Hahella sp. HNIBRBA332: one gene and its partner. The protein of the gene in region 1 interacts with the protein of each later gene in a pairwise test. Links are inferred from orthologs where the notes say so. Each region holds a gene or a part of one and is shown on either strand. Other genes may lie near its edges.

What was found.
Region 2: the proteins of rho (region 1) and yhbY interact in binary tests that used the Escherichia coli proteins (3 or more experiments, as listed by UniProt). The link is inferred for Hahella sp. HNIBRBA332 from one-to-one orthologs.

Annotation. Positions count from the first base shown.
Region 1 is NZ_CP132203.1:5,429,534-5,432,406, forward strand. What follows is about bases 1-2,806. They hold rho (transcription termination factor Rho), read right to left. Parts: upstream 2,132-2,806; coding sequence 869-2,131; downstream 1-868. Other genes in these bases: ubiD (4-hydroxy-3-polyprenylbenzoate decarboxylase), read right to left, coding at 1-740; trxA (thioredoxin TrxA), read right to left, coding at 2,333-2,659. UniProt on the Escherichia coli protein: Facilitates transcription termination by a mechanism that involves Rho binding to the nascent RNA, activation of Rho's RNA-dependent ATPase activity, and release of the mRNA from the DNA template.
Region 2 is NZ_CP132203.1:4,571,344-4,579,272, reverse strand. The notes cover bases 2,942-5,921. They hold yhbY (ribosome assembly RNA-binding protein YhbY), read right to left. Parts: upstream 4,604-5,921; coding sequence 4,280-4,603; downstream 2,942-4,279. Other genes in these bases: ftsH (ATP-dependent zinc metalloprotease FtsH), read left to right, coding at 5,510-5,921; rlmE (23S rRNA (uridine(2552)-2'-O)-methyltransferase RlmE), read left to right, coding at 4,732-5,352; greA (transcription elongation factor GreA), read left to right, coding at 3,755-4,231; carB (carbamoyl-phosphate synthase large subunit), read left to right, coding at 2,942-3,758. Also shown: carA (glutamine-hydrolyzing carbamoyl-phosphate synthase small subunit), read left to right, coding at 1-411; more of carB, read left to right, coding at 531-2,941; more of ftsH, read left to right, coding at 5,922-7,432; folP (dihydropteroate synthase), read left to right, coding at 7,525-7,929.

The DNA of each region.
Region 1 (2,873 bases):
AACAACCCTGCAAAGGCGTATTCCGACAGCGTGTCCGGCACCGGCGTCACCGCGCCTAAAATAGTCGCAGGATCCGCCCCCAGGGCCACTGCAACCGGAAACGGCTCCATGGGATGCGCTTCCCGCCACTCGCGATAGTCGAGAGCGCCGCCCCGGTGCGACAACCAGCGCATAATCAGTTTGTTGCGGCCAATCAATTGCTGTCGGTATATCCCCAGGTTCTGGCGCGCCTTGTTGGGACCGCGCGTGATCACCAACGGCCAGGTCACCAGCGGACCGGCGTCTCCCGGCCAGCAGGTTTGAATCGGATACTGGTAAAGGTCGACGTCATCGCCTTCAATAATCACTTCCTGACAAGGCGCAGAGCTGACTTCTTTCGGCCCCATATTCATCACTTGCTTGAAGATCGGCAGCTTGCTCCAAGCATCCCGTAGCCCCTTGGGCGGCTCCGGCTCTTTCAGAAAGGCCAATAGTTTGCCAATTTCCCGCAAACTCTCGACGCTTTCCGCGCCCATGCCCAAAGCCACCCGTTCTGGCGTACCAAACAGGTTGCCAAGAACAGGAATTGAGTAGCCGCGGGGATTTTCAAATAACAAAGCAGGACCTTCACGCCGCAGCGTACGGTCGCAGATTTCGGTCATTTCCAGATGGGGGTCGACTTCCGCAGTGATGCGTTTCAGCTCGCCGCGTTGTTCCAATATACGGATGAAGTCTCGCAGATCTCGGTATTGCAGACTCATAAGATTCGATATAGACAGGCTGGGGTCGATGGATTCATAGGCGCACAATATAGGCGCAGCGGATAAAAGAAAACCCCTGCGCCGGCTGGCGACAGGGGCTTAAAACTCATCTCAGGTCAGCCATGCGCCTAGCGCTTTTTCATGGCCTGGAAGAATTCGTCGTTGGTCTTGGTGTCCTTCAACTTATCAAGCAGGAACTCCACCGCGGCGATATCGTCTTCCATAGAGTGCAGCAGCTTACGCAGGATCCACACTCTTTGCAGCTCTTCCTCGGACATCAGCAATTCTTCACGGCGAGTGCCGGAGCGACGGATGTTAATCGCAGGGAAGACGCGCTTTTCAGAAATTCTGCGATCCAAATGCACTTCCAGGTTACCGGTGCCCTTGAATTCTTCATAAATCACTTCGTCCATTTTGGAGCCGGTGTCGATCAACGCCGTAGCGACGATAGTCAGGCTGCCGCCTTCTTCGACATTCCGCGCAGCGCCAAAAAAGCGCTTGGGACGCTCCAGTGCATGGGCGTCCACACCACCGGTCAGTACTTTGCCGGAGGACGGGATAATGGTGTTGTAAGCACGCGCCAGACGAGTGATGGAGTCCAACAGGATCACTACGTCTTTTTTATGCTCAACCAGACGCTTGGCTTTCTCGATAACCATCTCAGCAACCTGAACGTGACGGGCCGGCGGCTCGTCGAAGGTGCTCGCAACCACTTCACCACGCACGGTGCGCTGCATCTCGGTCACCTCTTCAGGGCGTTCATCGATCAGCAGAACCATTAAATGGGTTTCGGGATTGTTGCGGGTGATGGATTGGGCGATGTTCTGCATGAGGAGGGTTTTACCGGCTTTCGGCGGCGATACGATCAAACCGCGCTGCCCTTTACCGATAGGCGCGACCAAATCCAGGATACGCGCTGATAAATCTTCCGTACTGCCGTTGCCGGCTTCCAGACGCAGTCTTTCCTGTGGGAACAGAGGCGTCAGGTTTTCAAACAGGATTTTGTTGCGGGCGTTTTCAGGTTTGTCGAAGTTGATCTCATTGACCTTCAACAGTGCGAAATAACGCTCGCCGTCTTTCGGCGGTCGAATCTTACCGGCGATTGTATCGCCCGTTCTGAGGTTAAAACGGCGGATTTGACTGGGTGAGACGTAAATGTCGTCAGGGCCGGCCAGGTAGGAACTGTCCGCGGAACGCAAGAAGCCGAAGCCATCCTGCAGGATTTCCAGAACGCCATCGCCGTAGATGTCTTCGCCGCTTTTGGCGTGCTTTTTCAAAATACTGAAAATCACATCCTGCTTGCGGGAGCGAGCCATATTTTCCAGGCCCATTTCTTCGGCGATGGTTAATAGCTCAGGAACGGGTTTCTTTTTTAATTCAGTAAGATTCATAGGATCGAAAAACAGTTGACCTGATTGGAGAGGGTTAGGTTATAGATGGAAGAGTTTATCGTTTTACTTATTAATCAGCGAAAGGAGGACTATCGCCAAAAAGTTGAAAGCAAAATCAGTATAGGTTGAATTATAGCCTTCGTCCAGAAAATTACGCGCATTTTGAGCAGGGGTCAGACCCCCGCTCACAGAAGGCGTATATTAAAGGTTGCTGTCCAGGAAAGCTGTCAGCTGGGACTTGGATAACGCGCCTACTTTGGTCGCATCTACAGCGCCGTTTTTGAACAACATCAGCGTTGGAATACCACGAATGCTGAACTTGGGTGGAGTCTTTTCATTTTCGTCGATGTTCAGTTTGCAGATTTTCAGACGATCGCCATATTCTTCCGCGATCTCTTCCAGCACCGGAGCAATCATCTTACAGGGACCGCACCACTCAGCCCAGTAATCCACCAGCACGGGGCCATCGGCCTTCAAGACTTCGCTTTCAAAAGAGTCATCAGTTACGTTAACAATTCGGCTGCTCATTATTTAATCCTGGCTAAGAGGTGAATGCTTTTACCGACTACTATATAAGGTGGGCCTGGTAAAAATAACCTTAAAATCCGGTTAGGAAAATGACTTTGACGTCCTGTGAAAGAAGTGGTTCCATTCTCCGCCGGCTTATTTCGGTCGGCTGACCTTAATATTGGAGCAATCAGTACAACTGAAAATTGACCGCTTAGGTCGACTAATTCAGCAA
Region 2 (7,929 bases), 860 kb from region 1 along the record:
CCCTGCGATTACGCCATAGAGGCTATTGCTGAAGTTTTGCAATCCCAGACTCCTGTGTTCGGCATTTGCTTGGGGCATCAGTTGCTGGCGCTGGCCAGTGGCGCGCGCACTGAGAAGATGAAATTCGGACATCATGGCGCTAACCATCCTGTGCAGGATCTGCGCACAGGGCAAGTGATGATCACTAGTCAAAACCATGGTTTTGCAGTGGATGAGTCTTCGCTGCCCGCCAATCTGGAGGCTACGCATAAGTCTCTGTTTGACGGCTCATTGCAAGGGATTCGACGCACTGACGTCGCCGCTTTCAGTTTTCAGGGGCACCCTGAGGCGAGTCCGGGCCCGCACGATGTGGCTCCCTTATTTGACCAGTTCATTGACTCCATGCGGGAAGTCAAATACCGATCAGTCTAATACTCGGATTTCAGCGTCGGCGCCCGACGGCGCCGCGTCTGAACCGAAACAGGCGTAATTCTGGGTGATGTCGGCGGCCTGCGGGGCGTCGCAAGATTCGAGCGAGTAGAAGAGCACACATGCCAAAACGTACAGACATCAATAGTATCCTGATTATTGGGGCCGGTCCTATCGTTATCGGACAAGCCTGTGAATTTGACTATTCCGGGGCGCAGGCGTGTAAAGCACTGAGAGAAGAGGGATATCGCGTTATCCTGGTGAACTCCAACCCCGCCACCATCATGACTGATCCAGCCATGGCCGATGCCACTTACATCGAGCCGATTAACTGGCGCACAGTTGCGAAAATCATTGAAAAAGAACGCCCAGACGCGCTGCTGCCAACCATGGGTGGGCAAACGGCATTGAACTGTGCGCTTGACTTGGCTCGTGAAGGCGTCCTTGAACAGTATGGCGTAGAGATGATTGGCGCTACACAGGACGCCATTGATAAAGCTGAAGACCGTGAGCGGTTCGACAAGGCGATGAAAGCCATCGGTCTGGAAACTCCTCGTTCCGCTATTGCGCATAGCATGGAAGAAGCTCTGCAAGTGCTGGATCAGATCGGCTTCCCCGCCATTATTCGCCCTTCCTTTACAATGGGTGGCTCCGGCGGCGGTATCGCTTATAACAAAGAAGAGTTTATTGAGATTTGCGAACGGGGCCTGGAGCTGTCGCCGACTCGTGAGTTGCTGATCGATGAATCGCTGATCGGTTGGAAAGAGTACGAGATGGAGGTTGTTCGAGATAAGAAGGACAACTGCATTATCATCTGCTCTATAGAAAATTTTGACGCCATGGGTGTGCACACTGGCGACTCCATTACAGTTGCGCCAGCGCAGACGCTGACGGACAAGGAGTACCAGATCATGCGTAACGCGTCGGTGGCGGTGTTGCGTGAAATTGGCGTGGAGACCGGTGGCTCCAACGTACAGTTCGGTATGGACCCTGAAACTGGCCGCATGGTGGTGATTGAGATGAACCCCCGTGTGTCCCGTTCTTCTGCGCTAGCGTCCAAGGCAACGGGCTTTCCCATAGCAAAGGTTGCAGCAAAGCTGGCGGTTGGATATACCCTGGATGAGCTAAGTAACGACATCACGGGTGGCGTCACCCCTGCTTCTTTTGAGCCGAGCATCGACTATGTGGTCACTAAAGTGCCGCGCTTCACTTTCGAAAAGTTTCCGCAAGCCAATGCGACACTGACGACGCAAATGAAGTCAGTGGGTGAGGTGATGGCGATTGGGCGTAACTTCCAGGAGTCTCTCCATAAAGCATTGCGCGGACTGGAAGTTGGCTCGGCTGGCTTTGAACCTAAAGTCGATCTGGGGTCTGAAGATGCGAGTGACGTTCTGACCCGTGGTCTGAAAGTGCCTGGCGCCGAGCGGATTTGGTTTATTGGCGATGCGTTCCGTGCGGGAATGAGCGTTAAGGAAGTTTATGAATATACCAAGGTCGACCCCTGGTATCTGGTGCAGATCGAAGATCTGATCAAAGATGAAATGGCGCTGAGCAATATGGCGCTATCAGACTTGACAGCTGACCGCTTGCGTCGTCTGAAGCGTAAGGGGTTCTCTGACCAGCGTCTTGCCGAGTTATTGGGCATCAACGAAAAGGCATTGCGCAAGCAGCGTCTGGAGTACGGCATCAAGCCGGTATTCAAGCGAGTGGATACCTGTGCTGCGGAGTTTGCTTCCTCGACGGCTTACATGTATTCCACCTACGACGAAGAGTGCGAAGCGCAACCGAGCGATCGTGAAAAAATTATCGTTATCGGTGGCGGTCCTAACAGAATTGGTCAGGGGATTGAGTTTGATTATTGCTGCGTTCACGCTGCCTTTGCTTTGCGGGATGACGGCTATGAAACCATCATGATCAACTGTAACCCTGAGACGGTTTCCACAGATTATGATACTTCTGACAGGTTGTACTTCGAGCCTATTACCTTGGAAGACGTTCTTGCTATTGTTCACTTGGAAAAACCGCGTGGCGTAATCGTTCACTACGGTGGTCAGACTCCGCTTAAGTTGGCGAGAGGGCTGGAAGCAGCAGGCGTACCGATTATCGGAACAACTCCTGACGCCATTGATCGTGCTGAAGACCGTGAGCGTTTCCAGCAGATGGTTGTTCGGTTGGGGTTGCGACAGCCGCCAAATGCGACGGCTCGCAGCCAGGAAGAAGCGCTGAGTAAAGCGAAGGAAATTGGTTATCCCTTGGTTGTTCGTCCGTCTTATGTCCTGGGCGGTCGAGCCATGGAAATCGTCTACGACGAAGTCGAGCTGCAACGCTACATGCGTGACGCGGTGCGAGTTTCCAACGATAGTCCTGTGTTGCTGGATCACTTCCTGAACGCTGCGATTGAAGTCGATATCGACGCGGTTTCTGACGGCGAAAAAGTAGTGATCGGCGCAATTATGCAGCATATCGAGCAGGCGGGAGTTCACTCTGGTGATTCTGCTTGTTCGCTGCCTCCGTACAGTTTGCCTGCGGATGTTCAGGACAAAATGCGTGAAACGGTCATCAAAATGGCCCTTGAGCTGCAGGTTGTTGGCTTGATGAACGTGCAGTTGGCTTACCAGGATGGCGAAATTTATGTGATAGAGGTGAACCCCAGAGCCTCTCGTACAGTGCCGTTCGTTTCCAAAGCGATAGGCGTGTCGCTGGCAAAGGTCGCTGCATTGTGCATGGCGGGCAAGTCTCTTGAAGCGCAGGGCTTTACCAAGGAGATTATTCCCAGCTTCTACAATGTCAAAGAGTCTGTGTTCCCGTTTAATAAGTTCCCTGGCGTAGACCCGATACTTGGCCCGGAAATGAAGTCCACAGGCGAAGTTATGGGCGTTGGCAAAAGCTTCGATGAGGCCTTTGCGAAGGCGGCTGCGGCGGGTGGAGACTTTTTACCGACAGGCGGAACTGTGTTCCTGAGTGTCAGGGATGCGGATAAAGCGGGTGCGGTGTCTTTAGCTAAGGAGTTAAATGCTGTAGGCTTCGAGATTATGGCGACTGCGGGGACTGCAAAAGCGATCGAAGAAGCGGGCATTCCCGTAAAACGGATCAATAAAGTGCGAGAAGGCAGACCTCACATCGTAGACGCCATAAAAAATGAAGAAGTAGATTTGATTATCAATACTACGGAAGGCCGGAAGGCGATTGCGGATTCTGCGGAAATCCGTAAGTCGGCCCTACAATACAAGGTGACCTATACCACCACCCTGACGGGAGGTGAGGCATTCTGCCGCGCAATCAAGGTTGGGCAGGATCACGCTGTGAATCGTCTTCAGGATATTCATGCAACCATTCAAGGCGACAAATGAGCAAAATACCTATGACAAAAGCAGGGGAGCAAGCCCTGCGTGAAGAGTTGAATCGTCTGAAGACTGTGGATCGGCCGCGAGTAATCACGGCCATCGCGGAAGCCAGAGAGCACGGAGACTTAAAAGAGAACGCCGAATATCATGCTGCGCGTGAACAACAGAGCTTTATCGAGGGCCGCATTGCGGAAATTGAAAGTAAGTTGTCCATGTCCCAGGTTATTGACGTGACCTCTATTGAGAATACAGGTAAGGTCATTTTTGGCGTAACCGTGAATATCATCAATCTGGATACAGACGATGTCAGCTCTTATCAGATCGTGGGTGATGACGAAGCGGATATTAAGAAAGGTAAAATCTCAGTGTCTTCGCCGATTGCGCGGGCATTGATTGGAAAAACTGTAGGCGACGTTGTCGTTGTGCAGGTGCCAAGTGGCATGGTTGAGTATGAAATAGATGGCGTACAGCACCTGTAACCAGGGCGACGCGTAAATAAAAAGCCGGCGTCAGCCGGCTTTTTTAATTTACTTGCCCGCGCCAGATTGGTGGCGTAAAAGGTTCGAAAGCTTGGGATTCGGCCTGGGATTTTTGCGAAGCAATATCGCGGTGCGCCCAATCACTTGAACTAATTCTGAGCGGGACATCTCGCAAAGCTCTTTGATAACCTCGGCTCTTTCTTCCTTTTCGCCGACAGCAATTTTAACCTTGATCAGTTCGTGGTCGTTCAATGCGCGTTCAAGCTCATTGATAACGCCTTCGGTAATGCCCGCGCCGGCGATGGTGACAATTGGCTTCAAGTGGTGTGCGATAGCGCGGTACTGTTTGCGTTGCTCTATGGGTAGAGTCATGTCTGTGTGGAAACCTTCTTGCGTATGAAAAGCGTGTATAGTAACGCACTATGGCGCACTTTCTGAACAAAAAAACACAGTATCAGCAAATGTGCCTATACTAAAATAATCGTGTCAGAGGCAATAAAGTGGGACGTTCTAAATCCAGCTCTCGGTGGCTGAATGAGCATCATAGCGATGTCTATGTAAAAAAATCCAAAGAGGACGGGTTTCGTTCTAGAGCCAGCTACAAATTGATTGAGCTCGACCGGCAGGACAAGTTATTGAGGTCGGGAATGACGGTGATAGATCTTGGTGCGGCGCCAGGTGGTTGGTCTCAAGTTGTCGCTGACGTAGTGGGGGATCAGGGGAAAGTAATCGCATGCGATCTGTTGTCAATGGACAGCATTGCTGGCGTGACGTTTTTCCAAGGTGACTTCACCGAGGGTGAAATGTTGGATGCGATCCTTAACGAAGTAAACGGTCGGCCTGTTGACCTTGTAATTTCCGATATGGCCCCCAATATGAGTGGGATGAAATCGGTCGATATACCCAAAGCGATGTATCTGGTTGAGTTAGCGCTTGATTTGGCGTGTCGCGTCCTTAAGAAGAATGGCTGCTTTGTCGCCAAGGTCTTCCAGGGGGAAGGCTTCGATCAGATTTTGCAGGAGTCCAGGGGCAGGTTTAGTAGCGTGAATATACGCAAACCTGACGCGTCCCGTGCTCGGTCACGTGAGATTTACCTAGTTGCCAAAGGGTTTCGAGGATAAACTTTCGTAATCGTCCTATTTAGTAAAATTAATGTAAATAGCGGCGATAATGGACATATAGTATGGTTTGGTGTTATCTAAACCCTGCGAATGCATAGAACCGAGCGACAAATTACTATTCGAGTCTGTAAGAAAAGAGGGATGGCCCTTGAACGATATGGCTAAAAATTTATTACTTTGGTTGATTATCGCAGCAGTGCTGCTGACGGTATTTAACAACTTCAATGTCCCCTCGTCCGCCCAAAAGCTCAATTACTCTGAATTTCTACAGATGGTCAACAGTGGCCAGGTGAAAAAGGTAGTCATAGACGGTGTGGCGATTGATGGGGAAAGACAAGATGGGTCCAGGTTCTCAACCATCCGTCCCGAAATTCCTGACCTGGGATTAATCGGCGACCTCATGAAAAACGAGGTGGTTGTCGAAGGGCGCGAGCCAGAAACTCAAAGTATCTGGACGCAGCTATTAGTCGCCTCGTTCCCGATATTGGTCATTATTGCGGTCTTTATGTTCTTCATGCGGCAAATGCAGGGAGGGGCTGGCGGCAAGGGGCCGATGTCATTTGGCAAGAGTAAGGCCCGACTTATGGGCGAGGATCAGATTAAGACGACCTTTGCTGATGTGGCTGGTGTTGACGAAGCGAAAGAAGAAGTAAAGGAAATCGTGGACTTTTTGCGTGACCCCAGCAAGTTTCAGCGTCTCGGTGGGAGAATCCCGCGCGGTGTGTTGATGGTGGGTAACCCTGGTACCGGTAAAACTCTGCTGGCCAAGGCAATCGCAGGCGAAGCCAAGGTTCCTTTCTTCTCTATTTCTGGTTCGGACTTCGTTGAGATGTTCGTTGGGGTTGGCGCCTCACGTGTTAGAGATATGTTCGATCAAGCCAAGAAGCAGGCTCCCTGCATCATCTTCATTGACGAGATTGATGCGGTTGGTCGTCATCGTGGAGCAGGCCTGGGTGGCGGTCACGATGAGCGTGAACAGACATTGAACCAGTTATTGGTTGAAATGGACGGGTTTGAAGGTAATGAAGGCGTTATTGTGATCGCTGCGACTAACCGTCCTGATGTTCTTGATCCTGCGCTGTTGCGTCCTGGCCGTTTTGACCGACAAGTGGTTGTTGGGCTTCCTGATATCGTTGGGCGTGAGCAGATCTTAAAAGTACACCTCCGTAAGGTGCCGTTAGAAGATGATGTGAATGCTTCCGTTATTGCGCGAGGAACGCCAGGATTCTCGGGCGCTGACCTTGCGAACTTGGTAAATGAGGCGGCGTTGTTCTCAGCTCGCGCGAACAAGCGCACTGTCGGCATGCATGAAATGGAGCTGGCGAAAGACAAAATCATGATGGGCGCAGAGCGCAAGTCTATGGTTATGTCAGAGAAAGAGAAGCGTAACACAGCTTATCATGAGGCGGGGCACGCCATTGTTGGTAGGCTGGTGCCTGAGCATGATCCTGTTTACAAGGTGAGCATCATTCCGCGTGGTCGCGCTTTGGGTGTGACTATGTTTTTGCCGGAAGAAGATCGTTACAGTCACAGTCGGCAGTTTCTCATCAGTAATATATGTAGTTTGTTTGGCGGTCGTATCGCTGAAGAGCTGACATTGGGGGTGGAGGGAGTTACAACTGGTGCTTCCAATGACATAAAGCGCGCAACCGGCCTTGCTCGCAATATGGTTACGAAGTGGGGGTTGTCGGATAAATTGGGGCCTTTGCTTTATGATGATGACAACGAAGAGGTGTTTTTGGGGCGGTCAGCCGGTCATGCGCCTAAGGTGTATTCTCCTGAAACAGCTCAGCGTATTGATGATGAAGTCAGAACCATCATTGACGACTGCTATGAGCATGCGCGTAAATTGCTTGTTGAAAACATGAGTAAGCTCCACATGATGGCGGATGCTCTGATGAAATACGAAACGATAGACTCAGAGCAAATCGACGCTATTATGGCTGGTCAGGAGCCCCCGCCTCCGAAAGGATGGGGTGACTCTAATCCGCCCAGTGGCGCTCAGCCTGTAAAAGATGTCGAGGCGAATGCGAATCCTCCTAAAGGAGGAGAGATTGGTGGAGCAGCCGGATCTCATTAATTCAATAAGCATTTCAGTCTAGCTAAATGACCCGGTTTTTCCGGGTCTTTTTATTTTGTATAACCCTCACCAGATTCCAAATGAGATAACGAATGAAGCTGACACTTCCAAACTCTATATTGGACTTGAGCACTCCCGTGGTTATGGGGGTATTGAATGTCACTCCTGATTCTTTTTCTGACGGGGGACGGTTTTTGTCCCCGGATGACGCTTTAAGCCAAGTTGAAAAGATGGTTTCTGAAGGTGCTGTCTTTATAGATATCGGTGGCGAGTCCACCAGGCCGGGAGCGGCTCCGGTGGCGGTTGATCAAGAGTTGGATAGAGTTTGTCCATTAGTTGAGGCTGTGCGGGCGCGCTTTGATGTAAATATTTCCGTGGACACCAGCACCCCTGAGGTGATGCGCGAATCCGTGGCGCTCGGGGCGGATTTAATTAATGATGTGCGGGCATTGACCCGGGGTGGCGCGTTGGAAGCGGCAGCATCGTCAAAAGCGGCT